DNA from 3 places in the Brevibacillus agri genome. Region 1 is predicted to be linked to each of the others. Evidence: riboswitches for the same ligand, from Rfam matches in the RefSeq annotation. Region 1 holds a riboswitch; each other region holds the start of a gene.
The links. Region 1 has a riboswitch for cobalamin ahead of BA6348_RS11390 (ABC transporter substrate-binding protein). Riboswitches for the same ligand answer to the same signal wherever they lie in the genome.

Region 1 (8,000 bases):
GCATCGAGCCTACCGGACACTACTGGTTCCCGTTAGCGGCATTTTTGAAGGAGCAAGACATCAGGGGCGTCGTCGTGAATCCGCACCATGTGAACAAGAGCAAAGAACTTGAGGACAACTCGCAGACCAAGAGCGACTACAAGGATGCGAAGGTCATTGCCGACCTGATTCGGAGCGGGAAATATTCAGAGCCCAATTTGCCGACCAAGGAATATGCAGAGCTACGCATTCTGATGAATTTTCGGGAGAAGGTCATGGTGAGCTTGAATCAAGTGAAAGCTCGGATTACAAACTGGTTTGACCGCTACTTTCCGGAGTATCCACAAGTGTTTAAGGACTGGGAAGGCAAGGCATCACTGATGACCATGCGCCAGTTTCCCACTCCAGAGGAGATTGTCTCGATAGGCGCCAGAGGCGTTCTCACACATTGGAAGACGGAAATCAAGCGTGGGGTGGGCATCAAGAGAGCGGAGCAGCTCTATGCTGCCGCTACGGTCTCTATCGGGCTTACCGAGGGGCTGACAGCTGCCCGAATCGAGCTTGCCGCCTTGCTGCAGCAGTACGATCTGTACTGCAAGCAAGAAGAAAGCATTATGACGGAAGTCCTGCAGATTCTGGAGAAGATCCCCGGAACGAAGCAAATGCTGAGCATCCCAGGGATTGGCATTCTGACCGTCGCCGGCTTCTTGGCGGAGGTTGGCGATCTGAACAACTACGACCATGGACAGCAGATCATCCGTCTGGCTGGGCTGAATCTGACGGAGAACAGCTCTGGAAAACGTAAGGGAAAGACCGGAATCAGCAAGCGGGGGCGCTCTCGCCTAAGAGGCATCTTGTTCCGCTGCATGCTGCCGATGGTAGCCAAAAACAAAGAGTTTAAAGCGCTCCACGAGTATTATACAACGCGTAGTCAAAATCCGCTCAAGAAGAAGCAATCGATTATCGCCTTATGTGGAAAACTGGTTCGCGTCCTCTATGCACTGGGGACAAAGCAGAAAGAGTATAACGCAAACGAAGTATTGGGGCCGATTCGACAAGCCCAGCTACAACAAAGTGCTGCATAAAGCTTATCAACAAACCTGTCATCTCGCTTATTCACATGTGTACAACCATGACAACGGAAGCACCGGAGAAGCCGAAGAATTATAATCCATAAGGGCAACGACCCAGTCGAGGAGCTAGAATCGGCCTCCACCCCTTGAGAGGTAGAACGAAGGAATGTAAGGGCATAGACCCAGCGTGACATGGGAGGGTAAACCCCGAGGGCGGATGTGGAGATCCACTGTGCGATCATACCTTTTTATCCACAGTCTGGAAACTGGTGATTGCAGGCTCTATTCCCGCCACAGCCCTTACAGAAATATTTGTATCTCCTTCAATCTTCCGACAAGAGCTTTAAGATGTCAAAGTTAAAAAACAGAGAATGAGCGAGAAAACAGGAGAAAACATTACTTTATAGTGGGAGGGTATACATGAAAGCTACAGAACCGATTTTCCTGGGGCATCGCATCCATCTGATCGACGGGTTTGATATGGGCTGGGCGCAGCGGACGGGAACGTACGTCATCGCCGAGGACGAGTTGACCCTGGTCGAGACAGGGCCGAGTCCTTCTGTCCCGTACATACGGGAAGGGCTGCGCAGGCTCGGATTTTCCCCGGAGCAAGTGAAGTACATCATCGTGACGCACATTCACCTCGATCACGCGGGGGGAGCGGGACTTTTTTTGCGCGAGTGCCCGCAGGCAAAAATCGTGGTGCATCCAAAAGGAGCGCGCCATCTGGTGGACCCGAGTCGGTTGATCGCGGGCGCCAGAGCGGTGTATCACGACGATTTTGACCGCCTGTTCGATCCGATTGTCGCCGTTCCCGAAGAGCGGATCATCGTGCGCGCCGACCAGGAGACGCTGCAAATTGGCGCCAACTGTGTCCTGGAATTTTGGGACACGCCGGGACATGCCAACCATCATTTCAGCATTTACGACCCGGTCAGCCGCGGCATGTTCACGGGAGATACAGCGGGTGTCTTCTATCCGCAGCTTCAACGGGACGGGATTCACTTCGTCCTGCCGTCCACCTCGCCGAACCAGTTTGACCCGCAGGCGATGCTGCGCTCCGTGGAACGCTTTGAACAGCGCGGTCTTGCGCGAATCTATTTCGGGCATTTCGGCATGACTGACGATGTTGCCGACGTCTATCGGCAGGTGCGCGAGTGGCTTCCTGTCTTTGTGGCGGAAGGGGAGGCGGTCGTAGCCGCTGGACTCGGCGATGGCGAACTGGCGGAGCGGCTGTTCGGGCGTGTACTGGCGCATCTGCAATCGTTCGGGATCGGCGACGGGCATGAGGTGCTGGACGTGCTGCGGCTCGATTTGCAAGTATGTGCGATGGGAATTGTCGACTATTTGCAAAAGCGCAGGAAATAGCGGGAGACGCCAGACAGCGGGTACGAGACGGGCAGCATGGGCTTACGTAGCCGTGGCAGCAGCGAAAAAGCATTCTTTTTTTGGCAAAGGAATGCTATCATGATGGATGAGTCTTAGCAGTTGTAGGCCATTGCAATTGAATACGCGCAAACAGGTGCCTTGGTCCTTGCCAAAGGACGAGGTGAAAAGGGAAGCCGGTGCAAGTCCGGCGCGGTCCCGCCACTGTAAAGCGGCTGTCGCAATAGCTGCCAAGCCAGGAGACCTGCCTGTTTGCCTGATGTGCCTGCGCCTTCGCGGAAAGGTTCGGCCCGTTCAGGACGTTTTTTTGCGTGAGCATGGATGAGCCTGACATGTCGACCCTTTGGTTCCGGTTGGAAGCGAAGGGTTTTTGTTTGCTAAGAATCAACCAGTCGCACAGAAAGGAAGTCATACATATGAAACGCGCATGGAAACTGCTCATCCCGCTGGTGCTTGCTGCAAGTCTCGTCGGCTGCGGCGGCAACACCCAGACGGCACCTGCTCCGCAGGCAGAAGCACCGCAGACAGCACCACAGGACGCGGCTGCCAAGCAGACCGTCTACCCGCTTACCGTCACAGACGCGACCGGAAAAGAAGTGACCGTGGCAAAAGAGCCGCAACGAATCGTCTCGACTTCCCCGGCAGAGACGGAAATCTTGTTCGCGCTCGGCTTGAACGAGCGGATTGTCGGTGTCTCCGACTTCGACGACTATCCGGCAGAAGCGAGCACGAAGCCAAAAGTGGGCGGAGTCGTCAAGCCGAGCGAAGAAGCGATTCTCGCCCAGTCGCCCGATCTGGTCATCGGCGGAATTTCGATGGAAAAGCCGGTTGCCGACAAGCTGAAATCGCTCGGCATGCCAGTGTACGTCACGCATCCGAAAAAAGTGGATGACATCCTGAACAACATTTTGACGATGGGGGTTATCACCAACCGACAGGAGCAGGCGGAAAAAGTCGTCGCCGCGATGAAGCAGGATATCGCCCGCGTACAGGAAGCCGTCAAAGCGGTGAAGCCGGAAAACAAGAAAAAAGTGTACCTGGAGTTTGCGCCAGGCTGGACCGTGGGCAAAGGGGAGTTCCTCGACGAGCTGGTGACGCTGGCAGGCGGGACGAACATTGCGGCCGACACAGAGGGCTGGAACCCAATCAGCGAGGAAAAGATTTTGAAAAGCGATCCCGACGTCATTTTGTACGCCAAAGGCATTACGGATGACAAGACGGGCACGAAGCTGGAAGAGATCATCGCAAACCGCAACGGCTGGGATACGATGAAGGCGATCCGCGAGAAGCAAGTGTTCGGAATGGACCAAAACCTGCTGGCGCGCCCAGGCCCGCGCATTACACAAGGTTTGATCGAGGTAGCTAAAGCGATTTATCCTGACCTGGTGAAATAAAAATGAAAAAGCAATGGCTTATATGGGGAGGAGCGAGCAGCCTTGTGCTGCTCGTATCCGTGGTGGTCAGCATTTCGATGGGGGCGGCGTCGCTCTCTCTTTCGCAAGTATGGCTCATCCTCTTGCACCAGCTTCCCGGCATGTCGGAGTGGATTCCGGCGACATGGCCGGAGTCGTCCGAGCAGATCGTGATGAAGGTGCGTTTTCCGCGCGTCGTACTGGCCATTTTGATCGGAGCTTGCCTGTCGCTTGCGGGCGCGGGCTTTCAAGGCGTGCTGCGCAACCCGCTTGCGGACCCGTTCACGATGGGCGTAGCGTCCGGTTCGGCCGTCGGGGCGGCTTTTCTGATCCTGTTCGGCTTGCAGTTTGCTGTTCTTGGAGAGTGGAGCACGCCTGTCGTCGCCTTTTTGACGGGGCTTGTCAGCTTGTGGATTGTGCTTGCCCTCGCCAAGACGCAAGGCAAGCTGCAGACGGAGACGCTTATTTTGTCTGGCGTCGTCATTCAGGCGTTTCTCGGCTCGCTCGTGTCCTTCATGGTGTCGCTGTCGGATCAGACGGTGAACGAGATCGTTTTCTGGCTGATGGGAAGCCTGTCGTTTCGCGGCTGGGCCTTCACGTACGTCCTGGTCCCGTATTTGCTGATCGGCGTGCTCGTGCTGCTTGGCTATGCCCGCTCGTTGAACCTGTTTGCGCTCGGGGAGCGGCAGGCGGCGCATCTCGGAGTCAACGTCGACAAGACGAAGCTCATCATTTTGCTCGTCTCTACGCTCCTGACTGCAGCGGCGGTTTCGATTGCGGGCGTCATCGGGTTTGTCGGGCTGGTCGTGCCGCATCTGGTGCGGATGATGGTCGGGCCTGACTACCGCATTTTGCTGCCGATGGCGACCATCTGCGGCGGTGTGTACGTGCTGTGGGCGGATACGCTGGCGCGAATGCTGCTCGTGCCGACAGAAATCCCGCTCGGGGTCGTGACTGCGTTTTTGGGAGCGCCGTTTTTCGCCTATTTGCTGAAGCAAAACAAACGGATCGGAAGGAGGTAGTCGCGTCATGATCGAAGTGCGCGGGCTGCAAAAGTCTTACCAGGATGTGTCCGTCCTGCGCGAGATCGGGTTTACAGTCCAGCAGGGCGAGTTTTTTGGCATCATCGGCCCGAATGGGAGCGGAAAATCAACGCTTTTGAAAATGCTCTCCGGTGTGATTGCCGCTGATGCGGGAGAAATCACGCTCGCGGGCAAACCGGTTGGCCGCTATACGCGCAAGGAGCTGGCGCGGGTTCTCGCCGTACTCGAACAGGAGGGGCTGCCTCCGGTCGGCTTTCGCGTTCGCGAGGTGCTGGAAATGGGGCGCTACCCGTACCAAAACTGGCTGGGCGAGGAACAGACAGACGTCGGGCCGCTCATCGACGAGATCATGCAGCTTTTGGGCCTGACACCGCTTGCCGATCGCACGCTGGATCAACTGAGCGGAGGGGAAAAGCAGCGCGTCGCCTTGGGCAAGGCGCTCGTGCAAAAGCCGCAGGTGCTGCTTCTGGACGAACCGACGACTTATCTCGATATCGGCTACCAGATTCAACTGATGGACATTGTGCGCAAGTGGCAAAAGACGACGCAGGTGACCGTGGTCGCGGTGCTCCACGACCTGAATCTCGCTTCGCTCTATTGCGATCGCATCCTGATGCTGCACAAAGGCGAGCAGATCGGCGTAGGCACGCCAACAGACATGCTGCAAAGCGACCGGATCGAGGCGGTGTACGGGACGCGGCCGATCGTCATGGAGCATCCTGTCCACCGTTTGCCGCAAATCATGCTGCAATCCGGGTCGTAATGGGGGAATACAGATGATCGTACTCGTGACAGGCGGCGCTCGCAGCGGCAAGAGCACCTTCGCGGAAAAATACGCGGCCCATCTGGGGCAATCGGGCGTCTATATCGCCACCGCGCAAGCTTTTGACGAGGAGCTGCAGGAGCGCGTAGCCAGGCATCGCGAGCGCAGGCGAACGAGCGCGTTTTGCTGGGAGACGATCGAGGAGCCTTACGCCCTCGCAGACGTGATCCGCTCGCTTGGGCAACGGGACGAGCTGGCGCAAAAACAGGCGGTCGTCGTGGTCGATTGCCTGATCGTCTGGCTGTCCAACTGGCTGATTCGCCACGAGCAGGACGAGGCGTTCGCGCGCACGCTTGCGCAGGCAGACGAGCTGATTGCGGCTGTAGAGGACTTTCCCGGGACGATTTTGTTTGTCACAAATGAAGTCGGGGCCGGACTGGTGCCGGAGTATCCGTTAGGGCGCATGTTCCGCGATCTGGCAGGCTTGATGAATCAGCGGCTGGCGACGGTGGCCGACCAGGTGTTTCTGCTCACAGCAGGCATTCCGCTGGAACTCAAAAGCAGGGCGTTTCGCTTTTAGGCAGGGGAAAAGACGGTTTCGCGTCGTCTTTTTCCCTTTTTTGTGCTATACTATAAGAAAAGCAATGGAAAGGATCAGGATACCATGCGTCCCCATAGGACGATCTGGAAACGGTATGACCTCTCCTACATCTAGCTTCGTAGTAGTCGACCGTCACTTGGACGACTAGCCTACTACGAAAGCGAGGCCCTTTGTATGAGTAGCGACTTATACTTGCGATGTTCCTCCGTAGTCGGTTGGTCGTCTGTGCCAAAACCGACAAAAATGCGAGGAATCGATGATGAGGAGAGCGCTGCAATTTACTCGACGTTACGGTATGATTTTGTTTGGAGCATGTTTGCTTGCTTTTGCGTATTATCACATCAACTTTCAGAACCACTTGTCTGAGGGCGGCTTCGTCGGCCTGGGGTTACTGGCCAAATACGCCTTTGACCTGTCGCCAGCGATGATGATTTTACTCTTGGACATCCCGCTGTTTCTGGTTGCCTGGTTAGTGCGAGGGCGTCAGTTCATCTGGGACACGATCTTTGCCTCACTGGCGTTTACCGGGTTTTATGAACTGTTCGAACAGTTTTCCCCGATTGTGATGGATATGAGCAGAGTGATGCCGCTCGCTTCTGTGTTGTCCGGGGTATTGACCGGACTCGGCACCGGGCTGGTTCTGCGCTACGGAGCTGCGACAGGCGGCGACGATATTTTGTCCCTGTTGCTCAGCAAGTACACAGGATTGTCGATCGGTACGATTTTTCTGTTGCTGGACGCCATGGTGTTGGGCCTGTCGTTCTGGTATGTACCGATGAAAGAGATGCTCTACACCATTTTGGCCGTCGTCATCTCCAGCCAAGTGATTACCTGGACGGTGAATGCCGGCGGTGCAGGAATCGCTGTGGAGGAAGAGGCGCACGGACATGGCAACGTCTCGATGACACACCAATGATGAGAAATCCAGTTGAAAAACATGCCTATACAAAAGCGCGAAAAAGGCCAGGTCGGTTTACCAGTCGACTTGGCCTTTTCCCTGTTCCTGTACATAACGACACGGGGAAGTAGTGGATACTAACCCATACGTAAAGCTGTCTGACGGAAAGGACGGGGTCTGCATGAGCGATCGTTTTTTTGGCAACTACAAAGCGTTCGTGGTCATCCCGGAAAAAAAACAAAAGGCGGGGCCGAAAGCGTTTGATCCGAGCGACTACAACCCGCCACTTCGTTCTCACATTTTCCTTGTATGATTCGCTGATTGCAAACTGGAAGGAAGCCGCCAAGTTCAAAGTCCAGCCGCGACAGGGCCTGGCGCGAGTCGTCGACGCCTTTAACCTCAAGCATGGCGGCGATGCTTACCTGCAAATTTTGGAGATGGAGGAGGACCAGTCCTACTTTGTGCTGGCGCTGTCCTGCAAAACAGCCAGCGATCAGGAGCAGGCGGTCATGAACCGGATCACCCATCTGCTGGAAAAAGATTTCGCGACGGACCTGTTGATCGGAGAAACGTGGTACCAGCTTATTGGCACCAAAGGCAAGTTCGAGCGCAAGCTGTTCTCCTACAGCATCCAGCCGTACCACTAGCCGCCGAAGTAGTCGGCAAGTCCGTCCACGATCGCTTGCGCTGCTTTTTCCTGGTAAGCGGCAGTGCGAACGAGCTGCTCGTCTTTCGGATTCGACAAAAAGCCAAGCTCAACAAGCACAGACGGCCTGTCGTTTTCGCGCAAAACGTGGTAGTCGCCGAAAGAAATGCCGTTGCTCTTCAAGCCGATCCCGCCTGCC
Region 2 (8,000 bases), 620 kb from region 1:
TCCGGCGCGTCTGTGAACAAATTGGCATTCCATACTACACCGTGAATTTTGAAAAAGAATACATGGACAAGGTGTTCCAGTATTTTTTGGATGAATATAAACGCGGGCGCACACCGAATCCTGATGTGATGTGCAACCGTGAAATCAAGTTCGGCGAGCTGCTCGCCAAGGTCATGGACCTGGGAGCCGATTACATCGCCACCGGCCATTACGCGCAGGTGAAGTTCATCGACGGAGAGTACAAGCTGATCCGCGGCGCGGACAACAACAAAGACCAGACGTACTTCCTCAATGTGCTCGGCCAGGAGCAGTTGTCAAAAACGATGTTCCCGATCGGGCATTTGCCGAAGCCCGAGGTGCGCAAAATTGCCGAAGAAGCCGGGCTTTACACCGCGAAAAAGAAGGACAGCACAGGGATTTGCTTCATTGGCGAACGCAACTTCCGCGAGTTTTTGCAAAACTACTTGCCAGCCAAGCCCGGCAATATCGAAACGGTAGACGGAGACGTGATCGGGCAGCATGACGGCCTGATGTACTACACGCTCGGCCAGCGCCAAGGCCTGGGGATTGGCGGCGGGCACGGCAAGACCGGCCAGCCGTGGTTTGTGGTGGACAAAGACCTGGAGCGCAACGTCTTGATCGTCGGCGAAGGCTCCAACCATCCCCGCCTGTATTCGAGTAGCTTGCTGGCGACAGACGTAAGCTGGGTGAGCGCGAACAAGCCGACCGAATCGTTTGCGTGCACCGCGAAATTCCGCTATCGCCAGCCGGACCAGCAAGTGACGGTGCACATCCGCGAGGGCAACACCGTAGAAGTCGTTTTCGCCGAGCCGCAAAAAGCGGTTACTCCTGGCCAAGCCGTCGTCTTTTACGATGGGGAAGTGTGCCTGGGCGGAGGTACGATTGACAAGGTGCGTTTGATCGACAAAGAGAATTGAATAACGGGGGAAGCGCTTGGTGGATGCTACGAAAAAGTCAAAAGTGATTATTGTTTCGTTTTTGGCGGGAGCGCTTTTGCTGGGAATACTCGCTTACGTGGGGATGTCGGCCACGAGCAACGAGCACATGACCGTGATCGAGAGCGTCATCAAGGAAAAGGGTGGCGTGATTGAAGCGGGTGGTGTGACAGTGGTTCCTCCCGAGGAGAGTCCCTTCCCGAAAAGCGGAAAGGGCAACACCATCTATCGCATCGTGTACACGAAAGATGGGCAAAGCCTGACAGCCTGGTATCGCTCCGATAACCATTCCTCGATTATCAAGGAACCGGAAGAGTGGATTCTTCCGCATTAAGGATTAACCTGACTGGGAGAGTGAGGGGATTACATGACCCAATATGCTGGACTTCGTGAATTGGCCCAATTGATTCGCAGACTGGAGCCGCAGCTCGCAGGGGCGTCCCTGAGCATTTTGGCCCATGAAAATAAAGAAGAGATCGCTTCGCTTCTGGTGGATGGACTTGGCAGCGGCGTTTCGGTTCAAAACAGCTCCGGCGAGTACGCCAACCATCTGGCGAATTTGCGCGTGGGAGCGAACAAATACACGTTTGCCCAGGACTGGCGCGAAGTGTACATCAGCGAGATCAACTACTGCGCCTGTCGGATCCCTCCGGGCGCTCACGGTCTGTTGGTGCACCATACCGACTATCCGGGCGTCATTTACGACGTGTCCCGCAAGCTGGCTGACCACGAGATCAATATTTCCAAGATGAATGTGTCGCGTGAGCAAAAGGGGAAAAACGCCCTGTTGATTTGCGTCACCGACGAAGAGATTACGCCAACTGTCGTAGCTGCCATCGAGGAGCTGCCGCAGATCAACAAGGTGTTGTCTCTGCAATAGGCGAAAAGAGCAGTAGTGCATGCATGGCCGCTCATCGTTTTCGTATGGGCGGTTTTTTGCGTGTGCCGACTGCCTTGTTTGCTTGCTTGTGTGCATGGAGCGAGGCAAAGAAAAAACTGCCCTGACTAGCGGGCAGTTGGCTTGGAAGCAAAGCGAATGGCGTGACTGATGAGGACGTGCAGGACAGACGTGTGGTTTTCGTCCGGAAATTGGCGGAACGACGCTTCGATCTGCCCGTTGCCCATGGCGGACAACCGTTCAGCCATCGCCTGCGCCTTGACGTTGACGTGGAAGCGGCCGTCGTTTTCCAGCTCCCCGATGGCGAGCAGCGCTCTGACCCGCAAGTCGTCTGTGAGCAGGGACGGCAGGCGGCGCTCCTCTTCCAGCAGGACGCTTTCGTTCCAGTGGATCGACGGGCTGCCGGCGATGTAGCATTGGTACGCGTGTGGCCGGGTCAGCAAGGCATGCAGCACGAGCAAGCCGCCGAGCGAATGTCCGAAAATCGTTTGCCGCGTGCGGTCGACGGGCAAGTCCTTTTCGATCGCGGGCTTCACCGTGTCTTCGATGAAGCTGAGGAAGCCTTCTGCCCCGCCCATTTCCGGCCATTCGCCGCCGCGCGGATGAGCGGGCAGCTCGGATGCGGGAACGACATGGGTGAAGTCGTAGTAGCGCGATGGGTGGAACGGCGCTTCTGTCGGGTAGCCGATGCCGACGACGATGGCCGGATCGACGCCCGTTCTTTCCGGAACCCGGCATTGCAGGCGAATCGCTTCGGTCATGGTGCCAAACACCGAGTTGGCATCCAGCAAGTAAATGACCGGGAAGCCGGACGGCGGCAAAGCCACGTCGGGGATGCTGACGAAGATGTGGAACGTGCGGTCGTTGTATGTCATTTTTCTCGTTTGCGAACGCGGAATGGCTACTGCTTCATAAACCGTGCTTTCCATCAGGGGTCACTCTCCAATCGGCCGGTGGCGTTACCTTTTTTGTGCATGAAACCTATTATATGGACGCAAACCAGAGATTGGCAATAGAGAAATGAGAGAGATTATCAGTCGCCAAAATAGAGCATGCCGAGCTTGACTCCTACGATATATTGAGGTAAAGTAAGTTTTACCAACTACATATTGATGCGGACAGGTGTTTGCCACGCTATATTTGGTAGACTTAATAGGGAAGTCGGTGAAATTCCGACGCGGTCCCGCCACTGTGATGAGAGAGTTCCATTTGGTTTTTGCGCCACTGATTCAGCCGATCGGGAAGGCACGAATGGAGCGATGACCCCGAGCCAGGAGACCTGCCTGACCGTCAGCACTGTGTAACCTACGGGAGATAGGGAAGTGTTCGAGCGCTCCATTCGTTTTTCGGCGGATGGATACGATGGGGATCATCATGCGCATTCGACATTTTGGCGTCGGATGCGCTTTTACTTTGGCTAAAAAAGTATAGAACAGCAGTAAAGGATGAGGGACATGTTAATCGCTTTTGATTCGAAAACAGGAAACGTGAGACGATTCGTCAGCAAGCTCGATCTGCCGCACGTGGAGATTGATCCGGAGATGGTGATCGACGAGCCGTTCATTCTGGTCACGTACACGACAGGCTTTGGCCAGGTGCCGGAGAAGGTGGACCGTTTTCTGAAGCGGAATCATGTCTATTTGCGCGGCGTGTCAGCCAGCGGCAACCGCAACTGGGGAGCCAGCTTTGCCAAAAGCGCAGACACGATCGCCAGCCAATATGGCGTTCCGGTCATTTCCAAATTCGAACTGTCCGGTACCGGCCGTGACGTGGAACAATTTACGAGTGGGGTGGCAGCAATTGCGACACATTGAATTGAACAACCAACTGATGCAGCGAGGAAGCGACGGATTTTACCAACTGGAAAAGGACAGAGAGGCAGTCGCGGTCTTCATGGAAGAAGTACAGGCGAAGACGATGACCTTCAACAGCGTGAAAGAGCGCATGGACTATTTGATCGAAAATGACTTTTATGAAAATGTGTATGAAAGCTACACGGTTGAACAGGTCGATGAAGTGTTCCGCCTGGCGCATGACGCTGGTTTTCAATTCGCTTCGTACATGGCTATCTCCAAGTTTTACAAAGACTACGCCCTGAAAACAGACGACAAATCGATGTATCTGGAGCAGTACCCGGATCGGGTGGCGATTGTGGCGCTCTCGCTCGGGCGCGGAGACTTCGAACTGGCGAAGCGGCTGACCGTGTCGATGATGGACCAGCGACTCCAGCCGGCGACGCCGACGTTCCTCAATGCGGGGAAAAGCCGCCGCGGCGAAATGGTCTCCTGCTTCCTGCTGGAAATGGACGACTCCTTGAACTCGATCAACTACGTTCTCGGCACTTGCATGCAGCTTTCGAAAATCGGCGGCGGCGTGGCCGTCAACCTGTCCAAGCTGCGCGGGCGCGGAGAGCCGATCAAAGGCGTCGAGGGCGCAGCCAAGGGCGTCATGCCTGTACTCAAGCTGCTGGAGGACGCGTTTTCCTACGCCGATCAGATGGGGCAGCGCAAAGGCTCCGGGGCAGCCTACTACAACATCTTCGGCTGGGATATCAACGAGTTTCTCGATTGCAAAAAGATCAATGCCGATGAAAAGTCGCGGATCAAGACGCTGTCGATCGGCCTGATCGTGCCGAATGTGTTTTACAAGCTGGCAGAGGAAAACAAGCCGTTGACAGTGTTCGCTCCTTACTCCGTCTACAAGGAGTACGGCGCCCATCTGGATGATCTGGATCTCGACGAGATGTACGACGAGCTGGTGGCAAACGAGCGCGTCAAGAAAAAGGTAGTCATGAGCGCCCGCGAAATGCTCACCAAGATCGCGATGATCCAGATGGAGTCGGGCTACCCGTACATCATGAACAAGACGAACGCGAACAAAAATCACGCGCTGAAGGACATCGGCTCCGTGAAAATGTCCAACCTGTGCACGGAAATTTTCCAGCTCCAGGAGACGTCCACGATTACCAACTACGGCGAGCCGGACATCATCCGCCGCGACATTAGCTGCAATCTCGCTTCCTTGAACATCGTCAACGTGATGGAGCACAAAAAAGTGCGCGAATCCGTGCGCGAGGGCATCGAGGCGATCACCGCCGTGAGCGATGTGACCCGCGTGGAAAATGCGCCAGGCGTGCAAAAGGCCAACCGCGAGCTGCATTCCGTCGGGCTGGGTGCGATGAACCTGAACGGCTACCTGGCGAAAAACAAGATCGCCTACGAGAGCGAGGAAGCAAAAGACTTCGCCCGCACGTTCTTCATGATGATGAACTTCTACTCGCTGGAAATGAGCATGGAGATCGCCATGGCCAAAGGGGAAACCTTCATGGGCTTCGAGCAGTCGGAGTACGCCAAAGGCACGTATTTTGACAAATACCTCGCAAACGACTACCGTCCGCGCACGGAAAAAGGCAAGCAACTGTTCGCAGGCATGCACATTCCGACGCCGGAGGATTGGGCCGCGCTCAAGCAAAAGGTGCAGAAGAACGGACTGTATCACGCGTACCGTCTGGCGATTGCGCCGACGCAGAGCATTTCCTACATTCAGAATGCGACGTCGAGCGTGATGCCGGTTGTCGAGCACATCGAAACGAGAACGTACGCGAACTCGACGACCTACTACCCGATGCCGTATTTGTCGCAGGAAAACTATTTTTACTACAAATCTGCCTATGTGATCGACCAGTTCAAAGTGATCGATCTGATCGCCGAAATCCAGGAGCATGTGGACCAAGGCATTTCCACCGTGCTGCACGTCAACAGCAACATCTCGACCAGAGAGCTGGCGCGCTACTATATTTACGCCGCGAAAAAAGGCTTGAAGTCGCTCTACTACACGCGCACCAAGCATTTGACGGTAGAAGAGTGCATTAGCTGCGCCGTTTAAGCCGTTTACTGTGAGGAACCATCCGGCATGGAACAAAGTTTTTTCAGAGAAGAGGAACGCCCTAATGAAAGCTGTCAATTGGAACAGGCCAGACGACGATTTTACGATGACGTTTTGGAACCAGAACATCATGCAGTTCTGGACCGATGACGAGATTCCGCTCTCGGATGACAAAATGTCCTGGATGGAGCTCAGCGCTTCGGAACGGGACACGTACAAAAAAGTGCTCGGCGGACTGACTTTGCTCGACACCGTGCAAGGCGGCGTCGGGATGCCGAAAATCATGGAGCATGTGGACGGGCTGCAGCGCAAAGCCGTCCTGGCTTTCATGGGCATGATGGAGCAAATCCACGCCAAATCGTACAGCAGCATTTTCACGACGCTCGCGGCCACGGAGGAAATTGACGAAATTTTTGCCTGGGTGGAGCAGAGTCCGCATCTGCAAAAGAAAGCGGCGCTGATCGCAAAGCGCTACCAGGAGATCGAGACGCCAAAAGATTTGTACATGGCGATGGTCGCCTCCGTCTTTTTGGAAAGCTACCTGTTTTACAGCGGCTTTTTCTACCCGCTCTTTTTGGCCGGGCAGGGCAAGATGACGAGCAGCGGCGAAATCATCGACCTGATCGTCCGGGACGAGAGCATTCACGGCCTGTACGTCGGCGTGCTCGCGCAGGAAGTGTACCAGCGGCTCAGCGTCGTGGAGCAGGCGACGGTCAAAGAGGAGCTGTACGCGCTATTGCACGAGCTGCACCAAAACGAAGAGGAGTACACTGTCTCCTTGTACACAGAGATTGGCCTGGCGGACGAGGTGTTGGCCTACGTGCGATACAACGCGAACAAAGCGTTGATGAATCTGGGGCTGGAGCCGTTTTTCCCCGAGGAGGAAGTCAACCCGATCGTCTTGAACGGGATTCGCACGCACACGAAGCAGCATGATTTCTTCTCGAAAAAAGGCAATGGCTACGTCCGCACGCTCAACGTCGAGCCGCTGACGGATGACGATTTTCGCTTTGAGTAAAAAAGTTAAACGATCGTTTAAAAGGGTTGCTGTCTACAGACGGCAGCCTTTTTGTCGTGCCCGTTACGCGAAAAGGGGCGAGCGGCGCGCATGCACAGGCGCGCGCGAAGTAGCGGATGAGTTGCCCACATTCCTTCCTGTGAGATTTTCTCGATCAAGAATCTTTTATAGAAAGGAATAAAAGAATTCTTCATTTTAAAATACCTTTTCATTCATATTTATGTTATAAATAAATGATGTGTCGGCTCTTTTGATTGCCATCCGGTCGAGCCGAGTTGGGCTTAGGCTGGAACAGCAAAGCGGCAGTGACGAGAGTCGCAGAATCATCGTGTCATGCGTCTGGAGGACTGATTTATCTGACAATGAATCCAGTGTTATCCAGTTTGGCTGGAGGCTGGACGAGCCGCTAGACTTCGTGAATTTTTTCACTAATCTGAGGGTTCCTTACAAGGCCCTTCGTTCTTACTCACAGGAGGTTTTTGTCATGCTTCAAAAAGTTTCATATTCGTTTATCGTCATCATCGGATTTATGCTGTTTGCGCTGTTTTTCGGAGCAGGCAACCTGATTTTTCCACCGATGCTGGGACAGATGGCGGGAACGAACGTCTGGGAAGCCAACGCCGGTTTTCTCGTGACAGGGGTTGGCTTGCCACTTTTGGCAATTACAGCGTTGGTGTATTCAGGTAAAGACGATTTGCGTTCGCTCGCAAGCCGTGTGCACCCGCTGTTCGGTCTTGTTTTCACGATTTTGCTCTATTTGGCGATCGGGCCGTTTTTTGCGATTCCGCGCTCCGGGAATGTTTCGTTTGAGATCGGGATCAAGCCGTTCTTGTCCGAGCAGGCCGGGCCTTTGCCGTTGATTGTGTTTACCGTCTTGTTCTTCACGCTCGCTTGCCTGTTGTCGCTCAATCCAGGAAAAATTATCAATGTAGTCGGAAAAGTCTTGACACCGATGAAGCTGACGTTTATCGGCATCATCGTCCTGACGGCGATTGTGTATCCGATTGGCGAGCTGCAAGCGCCAGTGGGCGATTACCAGTCCAAGGCGTTTTTCAAAGGATTCCAGGACGGCTATTTGACGCTGGACGCGCTCGGGGCGTTTGTATTCGGCATCATCATCGTCAATGCGATCAAGGAAAAAGGGGTTACGTCGAAAAAGCAAATTTTGCTGACGTGCGCCAAAGCAACGCTGATTGCGGGTGCGCTCCTGGCGTTTTTCTACTCGGTGCTTGCCTACATGGGC
Region 3 (8,000 bases), 1.6 Mb from region 1:
ATGCGCCCTGTGCCTACGCCAAGCTCGAGCACGGACACCGGGGCTTGCTCTGCTTCTTGCAGCAGCCAGTTGCGGTAAAACGCGATGCCCGCTTTTCCGGCAAACTGGTCGTAATAGGTGGCTTCCAATCCGGAGTATGTGGCCTCCGGAAGGCGCACGTGCCGCCCCTCTCCTTGCATCCCACAGGTCGTACAGACCGAGCCTGCCAAATGCGAAAAAGGCACCCCTGGTGGGACGCCGTTTTTTGTATCGCCTAGCCATTCGTCGTAGCGGAACTTGCATACTTGGCAACTGTACACACTCATAATGCTTTGACCTCCTGTCGCGATTGCTGGACGCGGACCGCTTCCGAAAAGAAATAAACGTGTTTTTTCCCCGTGATCGGATGGGTGACCACCTCTGTCTCTACCCCGAAAACATCGCGAATCAACCCGGGTTCAAGCACTTCCTCCGGCGTGCCGGAAGCAACCAGCTCCCCGTCGCGAATGACGTACAGCCGATCGCAGTACATGGCGGCGATATTCAGATCATGCAGCGAGGAAAACACGGTAATCCCGAGCGTCTTGACCAGATCCATCACCTGTAGCTGGTACCGGACGTCCAGATGGTTGGTCGGCTCGTCCAATACGAGAAACTCGGCTTGCTGGACCAGCGCTCTTGCAATCAGCACGCGCTGCTTTTCTCCGCCAGACAAGGAAAAAAAGCTGCGCGAGGCGTACGCCTGCATGCCGACCCGCTCCAGCGCCTCTTCACAGATGCGGCTGTCCGCCGGGGTATCGGTTTGAAACAGCCTTTTATGGGGTGAGCGCCCCATCATGACGATTTCCATGACGGTAAAGTCAAACTCGATCGACGACTCCTGGCGCACGACCGCCATGCGCTGCGCATTTTGCCGGGCGGTAAGCTCGTACACGTCAGCCCCGTCCAGGGAAATGAATCCGCTGCGCGGCTCGAGCGCCCGATAAATGCTTTTGAGCAGGGTGGACTTTCCGCTGCCATTCGGCCCGATCAGCCCCACAAATTCGCCGGAGCGAACCGTCAGGCTAACGTCGCGCAAAATCGTTTTTTTCTCCAGCTCGACCGAAATGTTCTCCACATGCAGATTCATCGCCCGCTACCTCCGAAAGAATATGAGCTGCGCATCATCAACCAAATAAAGAACGGACCGCCGCACAGCGCCGTGATAATCCCGATCGGCAGCTCTTCCGGCGCAAACGCAAGCCGGGCGATCACGTCCGCCCAGATCAGGAAAATGGCCCCGAACAAGGCGCTGACAGGCAGGACGCGACGATGGTCCGAGCCGACGATGACGCGAACGATATGCGGCATCATCAAGCCGACAAAGCCGATAGACCCGCTGATCGAGACGATGACGCCCGTCAAAAGCGCGGTAATGACCAGCAGCAGCTTGCGAAATTGCACCGTATTGACGCCCAGCGTCCCCGCCGCTTCTTCGCCCATCAGCATCGCATTGAGCGAACGGTATTGCGTCAACAGGACAATCAGACAGATGACGACGATCAGCGTCGGTATGGTCAAATACTCCCACTTCCCTCCGGCCAGACTGCCGCTCATCCAGAACAGGACAGAGCGGATGCCGTGCTCGTTGGGCGCGGAAAAAATAATCAGGCTGGTGATCGCAGACAGGATGGCGGAAATCGCGATGCCGGCCATGAGCAGACGCACCGTCGAGTTTTGCCCGCCGATGCGGGACAAGGTAAAAATAAGCAGGATCGAGACGAGCGATCCGGTGAAAGCACCGAAAGAAAGCGCGAATTGTCCGTACATGCTGAATGCTCCGAACAAAATGACCAGCGTCGCTCCGGCCGATGCGCCCGAGGAGACTCCCAATATGTACGGATCTGCGAGGGAGTTGCGAACCAGAGACTGGATCGCCACCCCCACAACAGACAGGCCGGCCCCGACGACAGCCCCCAGCAGGACGCGGGGAAACCGAATGTCCCAGATAATGGTCTGTTCTCCTTTTGACCAATCCACTTCCACCCATTGATTGACCAGCGGGAGATTCGCCAAGGCAATTTTCCATACCGTCGCTGGTTTGATTTCCACCGAGCCGAGTGTCACCGCAAACGTAATCGAGACGACAAGCCCGATCAGCAGGGCAACGATGATGAAGGGCATCTTGATCTTGTGCAGGGCCGTTCCCTCCTTGTCTAAGCAGCCGTTTCTTATTTGAATGTATCCGGGTGCAGACCTTCCGCGAGAATTTTCAGCGCGATCGGTGCGCGTACCCCTTCGGACGCTGCGGACAATGGCAGCACGATCAGACGTTTGTTCTGGATCGCTGGCACGTCAGCCAGTTCCTTTTTGGACAACAGGAAGTTTTGTTTTTGCTCGATCGTCTTGTCGCCGTAGTCGACCACGACGATGACGTCTGGCTTGCGGTTCACGACTTCTTCCCAGCTTACGGTCGCCCAGCCTTTTTGAATGTCGTCGAACACGTTTTTGCCGCCTGCCGCTTTAATCAGAGAAGTCATGTAGTTGTTGGCAGCGGTCAGCGGCTGGTCTTCTCCGCTGTCGTACACGAACACGTTCAGCGGCTTGTCCACCGTGCCGATTTTGCTCACGGTTTGCTCGATTTCCGCTTTCATTTTGCCAATCAGTTCGTTCGCCTTGTCTTCTACGCGGAAAATGCGGCCGATGTTTCGAATATCGGCGAACACGTCGTCAATCGTCGGACCCGGCTTGTTCGAGGACTCTTGCAGGTACGATTTGATTCCCGCCTTTTCCAAGTCCTCCATCGAGCCTACGCCTTTGTCGCCAAATGCGCTTTTCCAGCCTGCGTAGACGAAGTCAGGGTTTGCGGCCAAAAGCACTTCTTTGGTCGGATACTTGTCAGACAGGACTGGTACCTTGTCGTAGTCGGCTTTCAGCTCAGGCAAAATGTGATCGTCCAGGTACGCGGTTCCGACCATTTTGTCAGCCAGCCCCAGCGCGAGCATGACTTCGGTTACGTGCTGGTTCATTGTCACAGCGCGTTTTGGCGCTTCCGGGTACGTCATCTCGATCCCGTTGGTCACAATCGTGACGGGCTTGTTGTCAGCAGCAGGCTGGGCCGTTTGCTCCGAGCCAGCATTCGCCACCGTGGATTCGGTCGTAGCAGGTGCTGCCGAGCTGCATGCGGACAAAAGCAGCATAATCGCTGCCAGCGCTGCCATCCAGAAACCGTGGAAGGCTTTTTTTCTCTTACGGATTGTACTCATCTGGTAACCCCTCTTCTTTTGTTGTTGGCATGATGAAAATGAAGCGTTATGTAAATCGTAATGATTACGAATTACACCTTTACTATACAGAGAGCCTGCTTGTTTGGCAACACAGGAAATGCATCACCCCTTTCACAGCCTCGACCGCCACGGCGATGTTCATAGAAAAAAGCACCCCCCAGTTTCCAATCGGGAGGTGCTTGACATACGTAGACATGCCTATAGATTCGGCGTTGCCAATGACGCCTGTTCCTAGTCTGCTTCCACATCTGTCCCATCCTCGTGGGTCGATTGTAAATCATCTCATGGCAGGTCTCCTGGCTTACGAATCATCATCCCCAGCGCCCTTCCCATTTTTCGTCGCGCGAAAAACAGTGGCTTTTTTGCTGGACACTCCTCGTTACAGTGGCGGGACCGCGCCGGATTTTCACCGGACTTCCCTATTAAGCTGGCGGAACCAAACGATTCCGGGCAGCACCATCAGATTCATATAAAATTGTGAGTTTGAAGCCTTATCCGATCACCGTCAGTTTTTTCGGGAACTTGCTCAACACTTCTACGCCTGTTTCGGTTACGAGCACATCGTCCTCGATGCGCACGCCGCCTGCTCCCGGCAAGTACACCCCTGGTTCAATGGTGAACACCATGCCTGGGCGCAGCGTTTCCTGATTTTGCCCATGCACGGACGGATATTCGTGCACATCCATGCCGAGGCCGTGCCCCAGACGGTGAATGAAGTAATCGCCGTAGCCTTTTGCGGCAATGACGTCGCGAGCGGTCTGGTCGAGATGGGCAAACGTCACCCCTGGACGAACTTCGGCAATCGCCGCCTCGTTCGCTGCCAGCACCGTTTCGTAAATATCGCGCAGTTGCTCGCTGATCTGGCCGACAGCAAACGTACGGGTAATATCGGAAACGTAGCCGTCCGCTGCTACCCCGATGTCAAACAGGAGCAAATCGCCTTCCTGCACTTTGCGCGAACCAGGCGTTCCGTGCGGCAATGCCGATTTTTCCCCCGCCAAAACCATCGTGGAAAAAGACGGGCCGTCCGCTCCCAGACGCTTCATCTGGTATTCCAGCTCCGCGACGATTTCCATTTCGGTCTGGCCGATTTTGAATGTTTTCAACGTCTCGCCGAGTGTATCTTCAATCAGTTGGACAGCCTTTTGCAAACGAGCCACTTCGTCTGCCGATTTAATCAGGCGCATTTCGCGCAGCGGCTCTTCCACATCCGCGTAGCTCTCTGCACAGATGACTTGTCCCAGCGCCTCGTAACGCTCTACGGTCATGTGGCTTTTTTCGATGCCCAGCTTCTTCAGGTTCGCTGGCAACACTTGCTTGAGAAGCTCGTAAGGATTCTCAATATCCGTATGCGTATGAATCGTCTGAACAGTCGAAGCCGCTGCTGCCGCTTCGCGGTCAAGGGCGGGAACGATCAGGGATGGCTCGCCCTGGGCTGGAATAACCAGACCCATAAAGCGTTCATGCGGATCGGTAAAAAAGCCGGTCAAATAGTAAACGTGCTTGGGAGAGGTGATGACTACCGCGTCGAGCTCTTGTTTGGTCAAAAATTCGTGCAGTTTCGAAATGCGCTCCAAATACACCTGCGTCACCTTCGCTTTCGACAAGATTCTTCCTCGAGAATACCATTTCCCTGTCCAAAAAAGAAGAGCGGAACGGAAAATTCTCTCTTGAAACGGACACCATATGCTAGGGGTGAATAACCAACATGGAACCAACCATCGTACAACTGGACAGCCACCGCATCGCCTGCCACCTGTCAGGGCGCGGCACGCCACTCGTGTGCATTCACGCCCCGTGCATCGGCTCTGTCAACTTCGACTATCAAGAGCCGCTTGCGGATGTTTGCCAACTCGTCGTGCCAGACCTCCCGGGGCATGGCGACAGCTCCCCGCTGGCTGGACCTACGACCATGCGCGAGCTTGCCAGCGTGATTCACGGGCTTTGCCAGTCGCTCGGACTTGAGCGTCCGTTGCTTTTGGGGTACTCGCAGGGGGCTTCGCTCGTCCTCGAATACTGCCTCCGCTTTCCCGAAAACGTGCGCGGCGCCATCCTCGTCAGCGCCTTTTCCGAAGTAACCGACTTTTCGTTGCACAGCCGTTTTCTGCTCGCCCAATCGCTGTCCTGCCTGCACGCAGCTCCGCTGATTGCCAGGTCGATCGCCGCCTCTCATCTCGACGACCCGCTTGCTCGCTCCCGCTGGATTGAGCATGGCAGCCAAACAGATGCAGCGAGCCTCCGCCACCTGTACGCCGCCGGGCACCGCTACAATTGCACGGATCAGTTGAGCCAGCTCAAGCTGCCGATGCTGCTCGTCTATGGCGCAGACGATGCGAACATGTTGCCGTATGCCAGGCTACTGGAAAAAAAGCTTCCGCAAGCGGAACTGGTGATGGTGCCGTCGGTCAAGCACCAGGTCGTCACGCGCGCCGCAGCAACGTTCAACCAACTATGCCGCCAATGGCTGAACTGAACAAAAAAAGAGGCGAAAAGGACTGCCTGCGTCCCTTTACGCCCCTTTTGCTGCGTATCAGTTTTTCATCCGCGGGTCAAGCGCATCCCGCAATCCGTCCCCGATCAGGTTGAAGCCGAGAACCGTCAGCATGATCGACAAGCCCGGGAAAATGACTGTCCACGGCGCCTTCTGGATGTACTGGCGAGAATCGGAAAGCATTTTCCCCCACTCCGGCTCCGGCGGTTGGGCACCAAGCCCGAGGAAGCCGAGCGCTGCCGCTTCGATAATCGCTGTCGCAATCCCCATCGTCCCCGTCACGATGATCGGCGCCAGGCTGTTCGGCAAAATGTGCTGCATGAGAATGCGCGAGTCTTTCATCCCGATTGCGCGGGCCGCCATGACGAACTCCTCTTCCTTCAGGCTCAACACGCGCGAGCGCACCAGACGTCCAAAGGTCGGAATGTTGATGATGGCAATGGCCAGTAGCGCATTTTGCAAGGATGGCCCCAGAATGGCGACAATCGCAATCGCCAGAAGAATGCTTGGAAACGCCAGCATGATGTCAAAAACGCGAGAGATGACGGTATCAATCCATCTGCCGTAAAAGCCCGCCAAGAGGCCCAAAATCGTGCCTGCCACGACGGAGCCGATGACCGAGAAGGTCCCGACCCACAAGGAAATGCGCGCACCGTAAACGACGCGGCTAAACACATCCCGCCCGTTGTAATCTGTTCCAAACCAATGCTCTTCGGACGGCGGCTTGTTTTTCATCACCAGCTCCCCCTCGTCATACGGGTACGGAGCAATCACTGGCGCAAAGACGGCAACTGCCACGAAAAACAGAATGATCGCCAGCCCCACCATCGCGAGCTTGTTTTTCCGCAAGGCTCTCCAAGCTTCCCGCCAAGGAGAGACAACTTCTTCCTCTTTTACTCTCAGGGATACCGTCTGTACTTGTGTCTCTGCCATGTCTCTTCGTCCCTCCCCTAGCGGTATTTAATGCGCGGATCGATATAGGCATACAGAAGGTCGACCAGGAGATTAATCAAGACGAAAATCGTAGCGATCACCAAAATGCCGGACTGGATCACCGGATAGTCGCGGTTGCCGATCGCTGTGAAAATGTAGCGGCCGACTCCTGGCCAGCCAAAAATCGTTTCGGTCAGCACCGCTCCGCCCAAAAGCAAGCCCGTTTGCAGACCGATCACCGTCAGCACGGGAATCATCGCGTTTTTCAGCGCGTGCTTGTACACGACCCAGAACTGCGCCAAGCCTTTTGCCCGAGCGGTCCGCACGTAATCGGCACGCATGACTTCCAGCATGCTCGAACGGGTAATCCGGGCGATAATCGCCATCGGAATCGTCCCCAAAGCCACGCCAGGCAGGATCAAATGCTTGATGACCTCCCACAACTGATCCCACTGTCCAGCCAAAATCGTGTCCAGTATATAGAACTGCGTAATGGCCTCTACAGGATTACGCGAATTGTCGCGACCAACGGATGGCAGCCATTTCAGTTCTTGCGCAAAGAACCACTGCTCCATCAACCCTAGCCAAAAAATTGGCATCGAAACACCGATCAAGGCGATCAGCATCGCACAGTAGTCAAACCAGGAGTTTTGCTTCCACGCAGACAAAATCCCTGCGTTCACTCCGATAATGACAGCGAAAAGCATGCTGACAATCGTCAGCTCGGTGGTGGCGGCCAAATACGGGCCGATTTCTTGCGTGATGCTTGCCCCGGAATGCAGGGAAACGCCCAAGTCGCCGGTAATAATCTGCTTCAAGTAGTCAAAATATTGAATGTACCACGGATTGTTCAAGCCTAAAACTTCCCGTAAATCTTCAATCGCTTTCGGACTTGCTTTCTCTCCCAATATGGTCAGAGCCGGATCACCTGGGATGGCACGAATGATGGAAAATACGACGATGGACATGCCCAGTAGAACGGGGATGAGCATAAGAATTCTTCGGATGCTGTAGGATAGCAATGCCATCTCCTCGCTTTCCTTACCAAAAAATAATGACTGCGTGCAAGAAAGAAAGGGTAAGAAGAGGGTCGCTCCTCTTACCCTGCTTGCTCATCGGATCAATCCAGTTTTACTTGAGGTCAACCTTCTCCAAGCTCTCGGAGCCTTTTGGATGCGGCTTGTAGTTGATGATGTTGGCCTTGGCAGCAAGCGCAGGCGTCGAGTGCGCCAGTGGCACCATCGGCACGTCCTTGAAGATGATTTCCTGAACTTGCAGGTACAGCTTCTCGCGTTCTTCCTTGGTCGTCGCAGACTGGGCAGCCATCAGCA

Region 2: it holds a riboswitch for cobalamin, as region 1 does, so the genes downstream of both, nrdI (class Ib ribonucleoside-diphosphate reductase assembly flavoprotein NrdI) here and BA6348_RS11390 (ABC transporter substrate-binding protein) in region 1, are expected to answer to the same signal.
Region 3: it holds a riboswitch for cobalamin, as region 1 does, so the genes downstream of both, BA6348_RS18985 (ABC transporter substrate-binding protein) here and BA6348_RS11390 (ABC transporter substrate-binding protein) in region 1, are expected to answer to the same signal.

What each region holds. Positions count from the first base shown of each region.
Region 1 covers NZ_CP026363.1:2,271,846-2,279,845, forward strand. The annotation lists gene BA6348_RS11375 (IS110 family RNA-guided transposase) at 1-1,064, shown strand, start outside; gene BA6348_RS11385 (MBL fold metallo-hydrolase) at 1,473-2,420, shown strand; cobalamin riboswitch at 2,556-2,704, shown strand; gene BA6348_RS11390 (ABC transporter substrate-binding protein) at 2,855-3,832, shown strand; gene BA6348_RS11395 (FecCD family ABC transporter permease) at 3,835-4,872, shown strand; gene BA6348_RS11400 (ABC transporter ATP-binding protein) at 4,880-5,656, shown strand; gene cobU (bifunctional adenosylcobinamide kinase/adenosylcobinamide-phosphate guanylyltransferase) at 5,670-6,236, shown strand; gene BA6348_RS11410 (YitT family protein) at 6,514-7,173, shown strand; gene BA6348_RS11415 (hypothetical protein) at 7,416-7,802, shown strand; gene BA6348_RS11420 (N-acetylmuramoyl-L-alanine amidase family protein) at 7,799-8,000, opposite strand, start outside.
Region 2 covers NZ_CP026363.1:2,894,776-2,902,775, forward strand. The annotation lists gene mnmA (tRNA 2-thiouridine(34) synthase MnmA) at 1-938, shown strand, start outside; gene BA6348_RS14575 (hypothetical protein) at 958-1,290, shown strand; gene BA6348_RS14580 (ACT domain-containing protein) at 1,324-1,836, shown strand; gene BA6348_RS14585 (alpha/beta hydrolase) at 1,962-2,783, opposite strand; cobalamin riboswitch at 2,958-3,155, shown strand; gene nrdI (class Ib ribonucleoside-diphosphate reductase assembly flavoprotein NrdI) at 3,309-3,668, shown strand; gene nrdE (class 1b ribonucleoside-diphosphate reductase subunit alpha) at 3,655-5,739, shown strand; gene nrdF (class 1b ribonucleoside-diphosphate reductase subunit beta) at 5,804-6,757, shown strand; gene brnQ (branched-chain amino acid transport system II carrier protein) at 7,242-8,000, shown strand, end outside.
Region 3 covers NZ_CP026363.1:3,856,699-3,864,698, forward strand. The annotation lists gene BA6348_RS18970 (methyltransferase domain-containing protein) at 1-305, opposite strand, end outside; gene BA6348_RS18975 (heme ABC transporter ATP-binding protein) at 302-1,108, opposite strand; gene BA6348_RS18980 (FecCD family ABC transporter permease) at 1,105-2,142, opposite strand; gene BA6348_RS18985 (ABC transporter substrate-binding protein) at 2,190-3,224, opposite strand; cobalamin riboswitch at 3,515-3,721, opposite strand; gene BA6348_RS18990 (M24 family metallopeptidase) at 3,737-4,828, opposite strand; gene BA6348_RS18995 (alpha/beta fold hydrolase) at 4,954-5,718, shown strand; gene BA6348_RS19000 (ABC transporter permease) at 5,776-6,669, opposite strand; gene BA6348_RS19005 (ABC transporter permease) at 6,687-7,697, opposite strand; gene BA6348_RS19010 (ABC transporter substrate-binding protein) at 7,801-8,000, opposite strand, start outside.